DNA from 3 places in the Janthinobacterium sp. P210005 genome. Region 3 is predicted to be linked to each of the others. Evidence: predicted binding sites of a transcription regulator. Region 3 holds the regulator's gene; each other region holds the start of a gene.
The links. The regulator FNR, encoded in region 3, switches genes on or off when oxygen is low (the NO sensors DNR and NnrR bind a similar motif). The targets are predictions, from matches to a motif close to TTGATNNNNATCAA.
Positions count from the first base shown of each region.

Region 1: the regulator FNR is predicted to act here: its motif matches at 3,532-3,545, upstream of VPH40_RS02505 (serine protein kinase).
Region 2: the regulator FNR is predicted to act here: its motif matches at 3,632-3,645, upstream of VPH40_RS15185 (universal stress protein).

Region 1 covers NZ_JAZARC010000001.1:602,253-608,082, reverse strand. The annotation lists gene VPH40_RS02520 (catalase) at 234-1,673, shown strand; gene VPH40_RS02515 (hypothetical protein) at 1,752-2,084, opposite strand; gene VPH40_RS02510 (hypothetical protein) at 2,294-3,472, opposite strand; gene VPH40_RS02505 (serine protein kinase) at 3,757-5,772, shown strand; gene VPH40_RS02500 (DUF444 family protein) at 5,775-5,830, shown strand, end outside.
Region 2 covers NZ_JAZARC010000003.1:324,765-330,594, reverse strand. The annotation lists gene VPH40_RS15195 (NADP-dependent malic enzyme) at 1-1,638, shown strand, start outside; gene VPH40_RS15190 (hypothetical protein) at 1,692-2,561, opposite strand; gene VPH40_RS15185 (universal stress protein) at 2,631-3,467, opposite strand; gene VPH40_RS15180 (response regulator) at 3,780-4,793, opposite strand; gene VPH40_RS15175 (MHYT domain-containing protein) at 4,790-5,830, opposite strand, start outside.
Region 3 covers NZ_JAZARC010000002.1:741,359-747,188, reverse strand. The annotation lists gene ccoO (cytochrome-c oxidase, cbb3-type subunit II) at 1-292, shown strand, start outside; gene VPH40_RS13345 (cbb3-type cytochrome oxidase subunit 3) at 294-497, shown strand; gene ccoP (cytochrome-c oxidase, cbb3-type subunit III) at 490-1,410, shown strand; gene ccoG (cytochrome c oxidase accessory protein CcoG) at 1,413-2,795, shown strand; gene VPH40_RS13330 (FixH family protein) at 2,898-3,422, shown strand; gene fnr (fumarate/nitrate reduction transcriptional regulator Fnr) at 3,547-4,305, opposite strand; gene VPH40_RS13320 (response regulator) at 4,555-5,830, shown strand, end outside.

The sequences.
Region 1 (5,830 bases), on a different contig from region 3:
GCGCCAGGTCAATCGTGTTGGGCTGGACAAGGCCGAGAGGCTATGATGGGCAAGCCGCTTCCCCGGACGCGGCGGGGCTGTTGCCGGCTCCGAAATGGATTACACTGAATTTGCTTTTTAGAAATTTGTTACTCTGGACCAGCCTCGGTGAGCACGTCGTACACGCTCAGCCCAGCCAGTGTTTGGGTAGGCCCTGGCTCGTCCGTTGACCTCCCCTATAAAGAAAGAGTCCAATGAAAAAGCTGACCACCGCCTTTGGCGCGCCCGTAGTCGACAACCAGAACATCCAGACGGCCGGCCCGCGCGGCCCCGCCCTGCTGCAAGATGTGTGGTTCCTGGAAAAGCTGGCCCACTTCGACCGCGAAGTCATTCCCGAGCGCCGCATGCATGCCAAGGGTTCCGGCGCGCACGGCACGTTTACCGTCACGCACGACATCACGCGCTACACGCGGGCGAAAATCTTTGGCGAAGTGGGCAAGCAAACGCCGATGTTCGCGCGCTTTTCCACGGTGGCGGGCGAGCGGGGGGCGGCGGACGCGGAACGCGATATCCGCGGCTTCGCCCTGAAGTTTTATACGGAAGAAGGCAACTGGGACCTGGTCGGCAACAACACGCCCGTGTTTTTCATGCGCGATCCCTTGAAATTTCCCGATTTGAATCACGCCATCAAGCGCGACCCGCGCACGGGCTTGCGCAGCGCCAACAGCAACTGGGATTTCTGGACCTCGCTGCCGGAAGCCCTGCACCAGGTAACGGTGGTGATGAGCGACCGGGGCTTGCCGCGCAGCTTCCGTCACATGCACGGCTTCGGCAGCCATACCTTCAGCTTCCTGAATGCGCAAAACGAGCGTTTCTGGGTCAAATTCACCTTTAAAACCCAGCAAGGGATACAAAACCTGACGGATGCCGAAGCGGAGGCGCTGGTGGGCAAGGACCGCGAAAGCTCGCACCGTGACCTGTATGAAAGCATCGAAAACAAGGATTTCCCCCGCTGGACCTTGTACGTGCAGATCATGCCGGAAAAAGAGGCAGGCACGTATCACCTCAACCCGTTCGACCTGTCGAAAGTGTGGCCGCACGGCGACTATCCGCTGATCGAGGTGGGCGTGCTGGAATTGAACCGCAATGCCGACAACCATTTCGCGGAAGTGGAACAGGCGGCCTTCAATCCGGCCAACGTGGTGCCCGGCATCAGTTTTTCGCCGGACAAGATGCTGCAAGGCCGCCTGTTCTCGTATGGCGACGCGCAGCGCTACCGCCTCGGCGTCAACCACAGCCATATTCCCGTCAACGCGCCGAAATGCCCGTTCCACAGCTATCACCGCGATGGCCAGATGCGGGTCGACGGCAACCAGGGCGGGACCCTGGGCTATGAACCGAACAGCGAGCAGGAATGGGCCGAGCAGCCCGATTTCCGCGAGCCGCCGCTCAGCATCGAAGGCGCGGCCGACCACTGGAACCACCGCGTCGACGAAGATTACTATTCGCAGCCGCGCGCCCTGTTCCGCTTGATGACCGCGGCGCAGCAGCAAGCCTTGTTCGACAACACGGCGCGCGCCATCTCGGGCGCCTCGGAACAAGTCAAGCAACGCCACATCGGCAACTGCACGCTGTGCGACCCTGCCTATGGCGCGGGCGTGGCCGCAGCGATCGGCCGCCTGAGTCCAGGCTGACAGTAAACACGGAAGGCCTGGCGACAGGCCTTCCGCCGCCATCCGCGGCCTGGTGCCCCCGCCGCCAGGCCGGCTGGCCTAGCGCTGCTGGATATCGATCTGGCCCGTGATGCTCGTTTCCACCGGATAACCCTCGACCTGCAACGGCACGCGCCGCTTGACGGACGAGTCGCGCAGATACACGACGAGCGCTTCCTTGCCCACGGCCGTCTGCCCCAGGCTGACGCCTTCCACGCCGTCGATGGCCATCAGCGCCCGCTCGTTGCGTCGCCGGGCCGCTTCCAGGCGGCCCTGAGGTGCGGCCTGGGCATGCTGCCCCGGGCCCTGTCCAGGGGGGGCATCCGGCAAATACGGCATGGCCGCGTCCTCGAAGACGGCATATGGCGATTGTGCGAACTTACTGTTTGACATGACACATCCTCCTGATATGACAAACCCTCCCGATGCCTTGCATGATACACCCGGCCAACCGGCGCTGCAGCACGCTTCGCCAGCCAAGACCCTGCGCGACAGCCGGCCTTGCGCAAGACTTGAGCAAGACTTGAGCTAGATCGTCATCGTGCAAAAAACAGCGCCGGGCAAGGCGGCGCGGGGCCGCCCGACCGGCTCCTAAGGCGTGCTCAAGTGTACAAATTGATGTCGAGCGCCACCACCACGCGCCGCATCTGGTTGGCAAACGTGATGTTGCCGCCGCCGGCAAACAGCAGGCCGACGGGATTGCGCTGCTGGTTCCAGGTCCAGATGGACGAGCCGGAATCGCCGCCCGCGCTGAAGGCCCCGCTGACGCCCGTGATGGCGATCTGGTCTTGGAACAGCGCGATCCTGCCGCCGCCGTAATTGACGTTGATGGTGGCGCCCAGGCCCGTGATGCGGCCCTGCGTCAATTGCGTCGTGCGGCCGGACTTGCCGACCATCATGCCGAGTGCGGGTGCCACGAGCGCATTGCTGATGCGGAAGTACGCGGGCACGCCGCCGCTCAGGTAGACCAGTTCGGGACGCACCCTGTCTGGCCAGGCCCAGCCAGTGGCGCAATCGACGAAGTTGACGCCGCCGCTGAAATTGATGGGCACGAAACGCTCGAGCACGGCCACCTGGTCTTGCGGACAGCGGCCGCCGTCGATGGGGCCAGGCTGCACGATGCAATCGTTGAACACGCCGCCGTTGGAATTGGCCAGCACGTGATTATTGCTAAGAATCATCAGGCGGCTGTTGCGCGGCGCGCTGCGCCCCACGGCCAGGCAGCCGATGGTGCCGGCCGTGATGCGGAAATGCCCGACCGACACGCCACCCGGCGCGGGGCGCAGGCGGAAACGGTGGGGCTGCGCATCGATCACGCCCGTGACGACGATGTTGACGGGCACCTTGTCGCTGGCCACGGCGCGCACGCCCATGGCCCCCACGATGGCGGCCTTGGCCCGGTCGACGGAAGTGGGTTCGGCCACGTACAGGGTCAGGGCCGGCAAGCCCGGTTCGCCGGACGAGCTGTCGCTGGCGCCCTCGCCCAGGCCGATGGACACGCCCTGGATATTGCCGCTGTCGCTGAAGGCGTCGGCCGCGCGCGCGCCGCCCGCTTGCGCGATGCTTTGCCGCATGCCGTCCTCGATGCTGCGCTTGATTTCCAGCAATTCCATGCTGACGCCGCTCAGGGCGTCGGGCACGTCCGCGACGGATGCGCTCTCGATCGTATTGTCGTCTTCGCCGGGGACGGAAAACTGGCCGACGGCCTCTTCATCGTCCGCGCTCTGTCCCCTGCCGCTGCTGCCGGGCGGGGCGCTGAAACCATTCTCGTTGCCTATCATCGTGTTCTCCTCGTGGGTCGCCGCAAGCTTCCAGTGTGGACGGGCTGCGCGGGCCGGTATTGATCTGGATTGAACCGCGTGGATGCCTGGCCGCCCTGCCCCATTGAGGGCCAGCGATTGCAAAAATAGTTCCCTCGCCAAGGTTGAGCGGGATCAGGCGTGCGGGCAGAGGCGCCGCCGTATACTTGGCCGACAGGCTGGAACCGGGCCTGCTCCACGGCAGCAACGCCAGCAACAGCAAGGATGGGGAAACAATGACGAGCCCTGCAATAACGAACCCTGGTATGACACGCCAATCCGACGACGCCCCTGCGGCAGCGGCCTCAGCCGGCGCCAATACAGCCGCCGACAATACGACGGACGCCGGTGGCGCGGCCCAGCATGCGGGTTTCGTGCACGGCATGGCGGCCTGGGCGGAAAAACACCGCATCACTCCCTGGCGCGGCAGTTTTGCCGACTTCCTCGAGCAAATCCTGCCCGGCCGCGCGCCCCTGCTGACGCGCAGCGCGCACCAGTACCTGTGGGACATGATGCGCTGGAATGGCCAGACCGACGGCAACGGGCGCTTCCGCTGCCGCCTGTTCGACGACGAGCTGTTCGGCATCGACGAGGCGATCGACCGGGTCGCCGCCTACTTCAAGGCGGCCGCCGCCGGTTCCGAAGTGGGCCGGCGCATGTTGCTGTTGCTGGGCCCGCCATCGGGCGGCAAATCGACCATGGTGATCCTGCTCAAGCGGGGCCTGGAAGAATACAGCCACAGCAGCGAAGGCGCGCTGTACGGCATCGCCGGCTGTCCCGTGCACGAATCGCCGCTGCACCTGGTGCCGCACAGCATGCGCGCCGACTTTCGCGCCAGCTATGATGCCGAACTGCAGGGCGAACTGTGTCCACATTGCCGCGCCCGCCTGGAAGAGCAGTATGCGGGCGACTTCCTGCGCATGCCCGTCGAGCGCATCCATTTGTCCGAGGCGGGCCGCTGCGGCATCGGCACGTATGCGCCGCACGATCCCACGACGGCCGACCTGGCCGACCTGGTCGGTTCCGTCGACCTGTCGAAAGTGGCGCAATACGGCGACGAAGGCGATCCGCGCGCCTGGTCGTGGTCCGGCGCCGTGTACGCGGCCAGCCGCGGCATGCTGGAAATGATCGAAATCCTCAAGGTCAAGCGGGAATTCCTCTACTTGCTGCTGACCTTGACGCAGGAAAAGAATGTCAAGGTGTCGCGCTTCCCCCTGATCTACCTCGACGAAACCATTCTCGCACACACGAATCTGGCCGAATTCCGCAAATTCCTGCAAGAGAGCGAAAACGAGGCGCTGCTCGACCGCATGGTCATCGTGCAAGTGCCCTATACGCTCAATTACCGCGAAGAAGCGCGCATCTACCGCAAGCTGATCCTCGCGGCCGCGCCCGCCTTCCGCGACGTGCACCTCGATCCGCACGTGCTGCATGCGGCGGCCGTGTTTGCCATCCTCAGCCGCATGCCCGAGGGCGAGGACAAGGAGGCCGAGCTGGTCAAGAAACTGCGCATCTACGCGAACGAAGATGTGGACGACTTGCAGCCGGCCGACCTGCGCCGCATGCGCGAGCGCGACAAGTCGCCCGACGAGGGCCTGTCGGGCGTGTCGCCCCGCTTCGTCATCAATGCCTTGTCGCACGCCATCATTTCCGCCCAGCGCAACAGCCTGTCCACCATGGACGTGCTGCTGGCCCTGAAAGACGGCATCGAAAACGATGCGCGCATCGAACCGCGGCGCAAGCGCAAATGGGTCGATTACCTGGTGCTCACGCGCAAGGATTTCTATAACCGCTGGGTCAAGGCCGACGTGCACAAGGCCTTGTTCGTGTCATTCGAGCAAGAAGCGCAAGACTTGCTGAACAAATATCTCGATGAAGTCGAAGCCATGCTCGACAACCGCCAGATCCGCGATCCCATCACCAGCGAAGAGCGCCGTCCCGACGAGCGCTTCCTGCGCGCCGTGGAAGAGAAAATCCACATCAGCGACTCGGGCAAGCAATCTTTCCGGCAAGAAGTGGTGCGCAAGGCCATGAGCGCCTTCAAGCGGGGCGAAGCGTTTGGTCTGGCCAGCCATGCGCCATTGCACGACGCCATCCAGCAATACCTGTTCGAGCAGCGGCGCGACGTGCTGCGCCTCGTCGGCTCGGCCAAGCGGCCCGACGACGACGTGCGGGCCAGGATATCCGCCGTCGAGCAGCGCCTGGTCGACGAATACGGCTATGACGCCCATAGCGCGCGCGAAGCGCTCAACTACGTGACCACCTTGCTGGCGCAGGAATAGCCATGGCCGCCACCACGACGCCAGGCAGCGGCACACAGGATGCCCATCCGGCCTGGGG
Region 2 (5,830 bases), on a different contig from region 3:
GTCACCGACCTGGCCGGCGTCGTCTACAAGGGCCGCACGGAACTGATGGACCCGGACAAGGAACGCTTCGCGCAAGACACGCCGCTGCGCACCCTGGCCGAGATCATCCCGGACGCCGACATCTTCCTCGGCGTCTCCGCCGGCGGCGTGCTGAAGCAAGACATGGTGCGCAAGATGGCGCCGAACCCGCTGATCCTGGCGCTGGCCAACCCGAATCCGGAAATCCTGCCGGAAGAAGTCAAGGCCGTGCGCAGCGACGCCATCATCGCCACGGGCCGTTCGGACTATCCGAACCAGGTCAACAACGTGCTGTGCTTCCCGTACATCTTCCGCGGCGCCCTCGATTGCGGCGCCACCACCATCACGCGCGAGATGGAAATCGCCGTCGTGCACGCGATCGCCGACCTGGCGCATGCCGAGCAGTCCGACATCGTGGCCACCACCTACGGCATCAGCAACCTGTCGTTCGGTCCTGAATACCTGATCCCGATGCCGTTCGATCCGCGCCTTCTGATCAAGATCGCACCGGCGGTCGCCAAGGCGGCCGAGGATTCGGGCGTCGCCACGCGTCCGATCAAGGACTTGCAAGCGTACGCAGACAGCCTGCAGCAATTCGTCTACCGCAGCGGCACCTTCATGAAGCCGCTGTTCCTGATGGCCAAATCCACGCCGGCCGAACTCAAACGCATCGTCTACGCCGAAGGCGAAGAAGAGCGCGTGCTGCGCGCCGTGCAAGTGGTGGTCGATGAAAAACTGGCGCGTCCCATCCTGGTCGGCCGTCCACCGGTGCTCGAAGCGCGCATCCAGAAGTTCGGCCTGCGCCTCAAGCAAGGCGTCGACTTCGACGTCATCAACCCGGACTTCGACGAGCGCTATCGCGATTACTGGAATACGTACTACGCCATGACCAGCCGCAAAGGCGTCACCGAGGAATACGCTAAACTGGAAATGCGCCGCCGTCACACCCTGATCGGTTCGATGATGATCCACAAGGGCGACGCCGACGGCATGATCTGCGGCACCTTCGGCACCACCCAGCTGCACCTGAAATACATCGACCAGGTGCTGGGCAAGCGCGCCGGCAGCAATGTCTACGCCGCCATGAACGTGCTGATCATGCCGGAACGCCAGCTGGTGATGGTCGACACGCACGTCAATGAAAACCCGGACGCGGACCAGTTGGCCGAGATCACCATCATGGCCGCCGAAGAGATGACCCGTTTCGGCCTGTCGCCGCGCGCAGCCCTGCTGTCGCACTCGAACTTCGGTTCCAGCGATAGCGCCTCGGCGCAAAAGATGCGCGCCGCGCTCGCCATCATCAAGGAACGCGCGCCGGACCTGGAAATCGACGGCGAAATGCACGGCGATACGGCCCTCGACAGCAAGCTGCGTCAGAAAATCATGCCGAATTCGGCACTGAAGAACGACGCCAACCTGCTCGTCATGCCGAACATCGAATCGGCCAACATCGCCTACAACCTGGTGAAGACGGCGGCCGGCAACGGCATCGCCGTCGGTCCGATCCTGCTCGGTTGCGCCAAGCCCGTGCACATCCTGACGCCATCGGCCACCGTGCGCCGCATCGTCAACATGACGGCCCTGTGCGTCGTCGACGCCGTGGCACAGCGCAAAGCCTAAGCTGTTAGCTGCCGCCTGAAAGCCGCGCCATCCGCAAGGAGGCGCGGCTTTTTTTACATGGGCGACACGGGCAGGGCCGCGGCGGGCGGATGGCGGCGCAGGTAGTAATGGCGGTACAGCATGATCTCGCCCCATACCAGCAGCAGCGCCACCAGCGCGAACAGGCCCAGCGTGATCTTGAGCGAATTGAAATAGGCGCCGGCTTGCCGTTTGATGGCGTCGATGAAAATCATCGGCACTGACTTGTCGAGTTTGCTGAAGTCGGCATGGCGCGCCACGTCGGTGGTCAGGCGCACGGCCAGGTCGGTGCCCAGCGCGGCCAGCTCGCCAGTCGCCTGGCCACGGAAGTTGGCGCCCTTGAGCGCTTCGCCGAGCAGGCCGACCCTGGCGATCAGCTGTTCCTGCAGCACCTGCGTCAGCAGCACGCTGCCGCGGCGCAGAATGAATTCATTGATCCAGCGCGCCTTGCTGCGTTCCCAGTAGCTGCTCGATGTGGGCTGGTAATACATGCCTTGCACGAACGGTTCGAGCAGGCTGCGCACGCTGATGGGCTGGCCCGGGGCGATCAGCTTGACCTGCTGTTCCAGGTAGACGCGCAGCGCCGGCATCTGCGCTTCGACCACAGGCTGCAAGTCGCGCTCGAGGGCCTGGTTGACCACGCGGTGCACGCTGTGCACGGCGCCAAATCCGGCACCGAGGAGCGGCAGCGCGAGCAGGATCAGCACATAGCTGAGCTTGGCGGCCACATGCCAGGCGCGGGGACGGCGCACCAGCAGGCATTTTCTGGCCAGCTGGTAGCAGATGCCGAGCGCCAGCACGAAGCCGGCCGCGCTGCACAGCAGCATCCACGGCAGGGCGGTCCACAGCAGTTCGCCGCCGAACGGCACCAGGCTATTGCCCCAATTGAGGAGTTGTTGGTTCATGTACATTGCTTTGATATGGATAAACAGGCAAGTATACCCATTGTGCAACGACATGGAGCGCGCTTGGTGTCAGTGCGCCATCAGCACCGGCAAGGTCATCTGGCGCAGCACGGTTTCCGTCACGCCGCCCAGCAGGATTTCGCGGAAGCGCGCGTGGCCGTAGCCGCCCATCACCAGCAGATCCGCATGCACTTCGGCGGCCATGGCCAGCAGCGCCGCGCCGATGTCGCCCGTGGCGACGGCCGGGCGCACTTCCACGGGCACGCCGTGGCGGCTCAGGTAGGCGGCGATGTCGGCGCCCGGATGGCGCGCCGGCTGCGCGTGGCCGACCGGCGGATGCAGCAGGGCCAGCACCACCAGGCGCGCCGCGCGCAAGAGGGGCAGGGCGTGGCCGATGGCGCGCGTCGCTTCCATGCTGCCATCCCAGGCCACCACGACCGTGTTGTCCACCTGTGCGAACTGGCCGCTGCGCGGCACGATCAGCACGGGACGGGCAGCGTTCAGCATCACGTAGGGCACCAGGTCGCTCATGGCGCCGGGCAAGGCTTCGCCGGCGTCGTGCTGGCTCAGCACGGTCAGATCGCTGTAGCGGGCGCTGACGGCCATGCCGCCATCCTCGTCGTCTTCGATCAGGCGGCGCTCGAGCGAGGCGGCGCCGGCCTGGCGCGCCAGCGTCTCGAACTGGTCCAGCGCCTGTTCCGCCTGCCCATGCAAGGCTGAAATCTGCGCCGCCACGGCGCCGCCGCGCATGCCGCGGTTGTTTTCCAGGGTAAAGCGCGACATGCCCGTCATGGCGGCGCCGATCAGGTGCGCCTGGTGCGCGTGCGCCAGCCGCGCCGCGATGGCGATGCGCTGCGGCGCATGGCGCGACAGGTCGGCGTGGACGAGGATGGATTTGTAAGCCATGTTGTCACTCGGTAGTCAGGATGGCAACAAGGCTAGAACGGCAACACGGGCAAGTCCAGCATTGCCGTGCTGGCCGGGGCTTTTCTTATGCTGGGCTTGATGTAAGTCAAAAAAAGAGAGGCCAGGGCCATCTGCAAGTGCGCAGCCAGGAAAGTGCGAGCTGTTTGATGTGCATCAAAATGCCTGCCCCAGCGCCAGCCATAATGGCATTGAACTCCTGGCCCCTCCAGTGGTCTGCATCGGCGCCGGCGCCATCTGTCCGGCACTTGCTTGTGTGACGCAACAACGCTGGCCGTGGCGGGAGTTCACTCTTCAAGCGGGCGCGTGGTGTTCCGCTTTCTCTGCCCAGCGCAGCCGGATGGCGTCGATGGCGGGCAATTCCCCGACAAACAGGTCGACCAGCCGCGCATCGAAATGGCTGCCTTGTTGCGCTTGCAGATAGCCCACGGCGTCCGACACCGACCACGCGCGCTTGTACGGGCGCACCGAGGTCAGCGCGTCGAATACGTCCGCCACGGCGACGATGCGCCCCGCCAGCGGGATCGCTTCGCCTGCCAAGCCGTTCGGGTAACCGCTGCCATCCCATTTTTCATGGTGCGACACGGCGATGGCGCGCGCCAGCGCCAGCATGCCGCCTTCCGCATGTTCGCCGATGATGTCGCCGCCGATGCGCGCATGCGTCTGCATGATGCTCCATTCGTCCGCGTCGAGCTTGCCCGGCTTTTGCAGGATGCGGTCGGGGATGCCGATCTTGCCCACGTCGTGCATGGGCGCCGCGTGCAGCAGGTCGTCCGCGGCGGCCTCGTCCATGCCGGCGGCCACGCCCAGCAGGCGCGCGTAATGGCTCATGCGGATCACGTGCAAGCCTGTTTCATTGTCCTTGTATTCGGCCGCCAGGCCCAGGCGCTGGACGATCTGCAGCCGCGTTTCCTTCAATTCATCGATGCGCACCAGCGACAGATGCGTGCGCACGCGGGCGCGCACGATGGCGGGGCTGAGCGGCTTGGTGATGTAATCGACGGCGCCCGCCTCAAAACCGCTCAGTTCGTCGCGCATGTCGTTCAGGGCCGTGACGAAAATGACGGGGATGGCGGCCGTCAGCGGCGCGGCCTTCAGCTGGCGGCAGGCGTCGTGGCCGCTCATGCCGGGCATCATCACGTCGAGCAGGATCAGGGCCGGGCGCTCCTGCTGCGCCAGCGCCAGCGCCCGCGCGCCATCCTTGGCGAACAGCAGCGCATAGTCGTTCTGCAAGATCTGGCGCAGCAATTGCAAATTGGCCGCCTCATCGTCGACGATGAGAATCACGGGCCTGGCTGGTGCATTCATGGGGACTCCGGGGCGTAGGTGTGCAGCAAGTCGTGCAGCAGCGACTGTGCTTGGGGGAAATCAAAGTCGTCGATGGCATGCAGCAGCGGCGTCAGCTCGTCCGCTTGCGCGCCCATGGCGTGCTGCAACTGTGCTTGCGCCGCGTCATCGAGTTCGCCGCGCCGCAAGGCGCTTAACAGGGCACTGGCCGCTTGCCGGACGGCGGGCGCGTCGATGGCCGCCGCCGCCGTTGCCGCTGGCAAGGCAGGCGGCGCCAGCCGGGCGATGGCGGCCGTTGCCGCCGGCCATTGCGTCAGCAGGGCGCCCAGGATTTCGTCGAGCTGCAGTGCCGTGGCGGGAGCGGGACCGAGACCGAGACCGGGACCGGCGCAGCATTGCTCCAGCGCCGCCAGGCTGGCGGCCAGTTGCTCCAGTCCCAGGTTGGCGGCCACGCCGCGCAGTTGGTGGCTGTGCGACAAGAGCGCCGCGTGGTCGCGTGCCTCGATGGCGGCCAGCAGGGCGGGAGGCAGGCGCGGATGCTCGCGTCCGAAACGGGCCAGCGCCGCGCGGTAGGCGCTGTCGTTGCCGGCCCAGCGCTGCAGGGCGCCCGCATGGTGCAGCACCCGTCCGCCAGCGGGCGGCGGTGCGAGGCTATCGTCGGCCGGGTCCGCCGCCAGGCCCAGCACGCGCGCGATTTCCAGCGCCAGCGCCTGCCATTCGACGGGCTTGGTGGCAAAACCGTCCATGCCGGCCGCCCGCGCCGCCTTGCGGTGCGCTTCGAGCACGCTGGCCGTCATGGCGATCACGGGCACGCGCGGGCGTCCGTCGCGCAGGGCGGCGGCACGGATGGCTTGCGTGGCGGCCAGGCCATCCATGTGTGGCATTTGCAAGTCCAGCAGCAGCACGTCGAAGTCATCCTGCTGCGCCAGTTGCAAGGCTTGCGCGCCATCGCCGGCCGTGACCACCGTGTGGCCACGCTTGCCCAGCAGTAAGCTCAGCAGTTCCAGGTTTTGCGGCACGTCGTCGGCGGCCAGCACGCGCAGGGGCGGCAGGCGCAC
Region 3 (5,830 bases):
CGACCTGGCCCGCGTGGGCGCGCGCTACAGCGACGAATGGCACCGCACGCACTTGAACAACCCGCGCGACGTGGTGCCCGAGTCGAACATGCCGTCCTACCCCTGGCTGGCGAAGACCAAGCTGGTGCCTGACGACATCATGCCGAAGATGCGCGCCCTGAAACGCCTGGGCCAGCCGTACAGCGATGAAGAGATCGCCGCCGGCCCCGCGCAGCTGCAGGACAAGACGGAAGAAGACGCCCTGGTCGCCTATCTGCAAGGCCTCGGTACATTAATCAAAACAAGGAATTAGCATGGCAATCGAAAACCTGTTTGACAGCGCCAGCAGCGTCATGACGGTGGTTTCCTTTACGACGTTCGTGGGCATCCTGTGGTGGACGTTCAGCCGCAGCAACAGCGACTTCGACGCGGCAGCCCGCCTGCCGTTCGCCGACGACGCGCTCGACTATCCGGCCGAAGCCGAAATGACCCTGGCGAAGGAACATAACCATGGCTGACTTTACCAATGGCTTCTGGAATATCTACGTCATCGTGCTGTCCCTGCTGGGCATCATCGGCTGCGGCGTGCTGCTGTACTCGCAGTCGAAAATCAAAGTGGTCGAGGGCGCCCCTGCTGACGGCACCACGGGCCACGTCTGGGACGAGGACTTGAAGGAACTCAATACGCCGATGCCGCGCTGGTGGATGTGGTTGTTCTACATCACCATCGTCTTCTCGCTGGCGTACCTGTTCCTGTATCCGGGCCTGGGCAACTATGCCGGCAGCCTGGGCTGGAAATCGACGGGCCAGTACGAGGAAGAGCTGAAGAAGGCGGAAGCCGACTACGGTCCCCTGTTCAACAAGTACCTGAGCCAGGACTTGAAGACGGTGGCCGCCGATCCGCAGGCGCAAGCCATCGGCCAGCGCCTGTTCCTGACCTACTGCGCGCAATGCCACGGTTCGGATGCGCGCGGCAACAAGGGCTTCCCCAACCTGACGGACAAGGACTGGCTGTATGGCGGCGAACCCGACATCATCAAGACCACCATCATGCACGGCCGCAATGGGCAAATGCCACCGATGGGCGCCGCCCTGGGCTCCGAAAAGGATGTCGAGAACGTGGCCCATTATGTGCTGAGCCTGTCCGGCTCCACCTCGGATCCCGTCAAGTCGGTGCTGGGCAAGGCCAAGTTCGGCGCCTGCATGGCCTGTCATGGCGCCGATGCCAAGGGTAACCAGATGCTCGGCGCGCCGAACCTGACGGACAAGACCTGGCTGTACGGCGGCAGCGCCGACACCATCATGGAAACCGTACGCAAGGGACGCAGCAACACCATGCCGGCCTTCAGCGATTTCCTCGGCGAATCCAAGGTACACGTGCTGTCGGCGTATGTCTGGAGCCTGTCGAATCCGCAGGCACCCGCAAAGTAAAAATGGAACCTCAAGTCATCAAGATGTATGCGGCCCGCGAGCAAATCTACCCTCGCGAGGCCAAAGGACGCTACGCTACCTGGCGATGGGTATGCGTATGGCTTACCCAGCTGGCGTTCTACGGCTTGCCGTGGTTGACCTGGAATGGCAGGCAAGCCCTGCTGTTCGATTTGACCACGCGCAAGTTCTACATTTTCGGCGTCGTGCTGTGGCCCCAGGATTTCATCTATCTGGCGGCCCTGCTGATCATCTGTGCGTATTTGTTGTTCCTCGTCACGGCCATTGCCGGGCGGGTGTGGTGCGGGTTCTCTTGCCCGCAAACGGTATACACGGAAATTTTCCTGTGGGTCGAACGCCGCATCGAGGGCACGCGCAGCGCGCGCATGGCCCTCGACAAGCAGGGCCCCTCCGTGCGCAAGGCGTTCAAGAAGACGGCCAAGCACCTGGTATGGGGCGCCATCGCCCTGTGGACGGGCTTTACCTTTGTCGGCTACTTCACGCCGATCAAGGAACTGGCGCAGTCGGTGACCACGCTGAACTTCGGTCCCTGGGAATGGTTCTGGGTCTTGTTCTACAGTCTGGCAACCTACGGCAACGCGGGCTGGCTGCGCGAGCAGGTGTGCAAATACATGTGCCCCTACGCGCGCTTCCAGAGCGCCATGTTCGACCAGGACACCCTGATCATCACCTACGATGCCAAGCGCGGTGAACCACGTGGCGCCATGAGCAAGAAGGCCGGCAACAACGACAAGCTGGGCGATTGCATCGACTGTACCCTGTGCGTGCAGGTGTGTCCGACCGGTATCGATATCCGTAACGGCCTGCAGTATGAATGCATCGGTTGCGCCGCTTGCGTCGATGCCTGCAACAGCGTGATGGACAAAGTCGACCGGCCACGGGGACTGGTACGCTACAGTACCGACCATGCGATGGAAAACAACTTCAATTCGAAGCAGATACGCCAGCGCGCCATGCGCCCGCGCGTCTTGATCTACACTTCCATCCTGGCCCTGATCATCATCGCCGTGTGTACTTCGCTGGCCCTGCGCACGCCCCTGAAAATGGACGTGATCCGCGACCGCGGTTCCATGGGACGCGAAGTGGAAGACGGCATGATCGAAAACGTCTACCGCCTGCAGATCATGAACACGTCGGAGCAAAGCCAGCATTTCAAAATCAGCGCTTCCGGCTTGCCGGGCCTTACCTTGCTGACGCGCGAAGAAGTGACCTTGCAGCCGACGGAAACGCTGGGTTGGCCGATCCGCCTGCGCGTGCCGCACGGCGTGGGAGAGAAGGGCTCGAACAAGATTGCGATCGAATTGCAATCGCTGGACGACCCATCGCTGCATGTGCGTGAAAGCGCGGTATTCATCGTGCCGCGTTAACAAGGAAAGGCGGACGGGGACCGGGTGCCCTCGCCGCCGCCACGAAGTTGCAGGAAGGCCGGTCCCCATGCGGGGACTGGCTGATTAAACAGGAGAAATATCATGTCCGACAGTCTGAAACTGCAAGCACCCGTTGCACCGTGGTACAAGCATCGCTGGCCATGGCTGCTGATGATCGGCCCCGGCCTGTCCGTGGTCGTCGGCAGCTTCATGGGCTATATCGCGTTTACGCAGCCCGATGCACTGGTGGTGGGCGATTATTACAAGCAGGGCAAGGCGATCAACCAGGATTTGAAGCGTGACACGATCGCCAGCGACCTGGCGATGGATACGCGCCTGTCGTATGACGTGGCGCAAGCACGCCTGACCGGTTCCGTGCACAGCTTCGGCAAGGCCTATCAGGCGCCTTTACAGCTGCACCTGGCGCATGCGACCCTGCCGGAAAAAGATATCAAGGTGCTGGTGCAGCCCGATGCGGCCGGCAATTTTTCCGTGGCGCTGCCGATGCTCGAGCGCAGCCGCTGGCAAGTGCTGGTGGAAAACGACAAACGCGAGTGGCGCCTGTCCGGCATCTGGACCTGGCCCCTGCAGCGCAGCATCGCGCTGCATGCGGATGAAGAGCTATAACGTACAGCGCCGGGAAAACCGTAGCGAGCGGCAGTGATTTGTGGTTGAGAAGCGCAGCTGTGCTATAGCACAGCGAGCATCGCAAGCCGCAAAGCGCGACGCGCAGCAGGTTTTGACGGTGCTGTTACTTGCAGACGTCCGTGCCGGCCGTAATGGCTTTCAGCTTGGCCGGCTGCAGGATTTCAATTTCCCGGTTGGAGACGCGCAACCAGCCTTCCTTCTTGAACTTCGACAGCAGGCGGCTGACGCTCTCGATGGTCAGGCCCAGGTAGTTGCCGATTTCCTCGCGCGACATGCGCAGCTGGAAATTGCTGCCCGAATAGCCGCGCGCTTCATAGCGCGACGCCAGGTTGACGATGAAGGCGGCAAAGCGCTGCGTCGCCTGCATATTGCCCAGCAACAGCATGACGCTTTGCTCGCGCGTGATTTCCTGGCTCATCATGCGGTGGAAATGGCGCAGCAGGGTCGGCATATTGCCCAGCAATTGTTCCAGGCTGGAAAACGGGATTTCACACACTTCGCTGTCTTCCAGCGCCACCGCATTACAGTGGTGGCGGTCGGCGCTGATGGCGTCCATGCCCAGCAGTTCGCCCGCCATCTGGAAGCCCGTCACCTGCTCTTCGCCGCCCGGATTGATCTGGTACGTCTTGAAATGCCCCAGGCGGATCGCATACAGGTTCTGGAACGAGTCGCCGATGCGGAACAGCGAGGCGCCGCGCACGATCTTGCGGCGGCGGCCGATGATCTGGTCCAGCCTGTCCATGTCGCCCACATCGAGGCCCATCGGCAGGCACAATTGATGCATGCTGCAGGTCGAGCATCGCGCACGCAACGCCTCCACGTTCACGGTGGGCAAGGTTGGAGTGAGTAGCGCTTCAGTCATGTCGGTACCTTTTAGAAAATGCAACAACAAGTTTACTGCATACAGCCGCATACAGGGTTGCCGTATGCCAATTTCACCGTAAATTCGGCGAATAAACGACGTCCAGCCTTTAATTATATGGCAACATCGTCAAAAGCCCGTAGGGGGCGGGCAATTTGCGCGGCGGCGCTTGCCAAGCTGGGGCATTGATAGGAAAATTCCTGACAGCATTATCTGCCGCCTGTGCCGCCCGGTACTGAAAAGGAAATCATGAAGCCTCTCGGCATTAAAGCAAAAGTCGCGCTGGCCACCAGCCTGACCTCGATCGCCATGATCGCGCTGGTCACCATGATCCAGGTGCAGCACATGCGCGACGACTTCACCCGAGTACTGCTGAGCCAGCAATCGTCCCTGATCACCCGCACCGCCGCCGAGCTCGACGACAAGCTGGGCATGCTGCTGCAGATCGTCACCCTGACGGCCCGACAACAGCCGCCGGAATTGATCGCCCGGCCCGCCCAATTGCGCGAATACTATTCGCGCCGCTCGATGCTGGTGCTGTTCGATGACGTGCTGGTACTCGACGCGCATGGCGCCGTCGTGGCCGACATGCCGGAGGTAGCGGGGCGCGCCGGCATCAACGTCGCCGAGCGCGAGTATTTCCAGACCGTCCTGCGCACGCGCCAGCCCATGATCACCGAACCGATGCTGGGCAAGTCGAGCGGCATGCCCATCGTGCAGATGGTGGCGCCCGTGCTGGCCGCCGATGGCCAGGTGGCCGGCGTGGTGATCGGCGTGCTGCGCCTGTACAAGGACAACCTGCTGGGCCGCCTGCGCTCGGAAAAGATCGGCAAGAACGGCTATTACTTCATCCTCACGCGCGGCGCCGTGCCGCGCTACGTGCTGCATCCCGATACCAGCCGGCTGTTGCAACCGCGCCAGCCGAACGCCAACCTGACGACGACCCGGCTGCTGCAGGAAGATGGCGAAGGCAGCATGGTCAGCACCAACAGCCGCGGCATCACGGCCGTCAACAGCTTCAAGCGCCTGAAATCCGTAAACTGGCTGCTGGCCGCCTCGCTCCCCGTCGAGGATGCCTTCGAGCCGTTCGATGGCGTGCTGTACCGGCTGGTGCTGTGGAGCATCCTCGCCTCGCTGCTGGCCGCCTTTGTTCTGGGCTGGGTCACCGTGCGCCTGCTGTCGCCGCTGGTGCGCCTGCGCGACACCCTGCAAGCCCTGCGCACCAGCGGCAGCCGCTTCACGCCCGTGCCGGTGCAGCAGCGCGACGAGATCGGCGAACTGACGGAAGCGTTCAACGGCCTGATGAGCGAACGCGACCGCCTGCAGCAGGAACTCGAATCGCGCGCGGCGGAACTGGAACAGGAACGCGACCGGGCCGAGGCGGCGAACCGCGCGAAGAGCGATTTCGTGGCCAACATGAGCCATGAAATCCGCACGCCCCTCAATGCCGTGCTGGGCATGGTGTATTTGCTGGGCAATACCAGGCTCGACACGGAACAGCGCAAGTATCTGACCATGGTCAGAG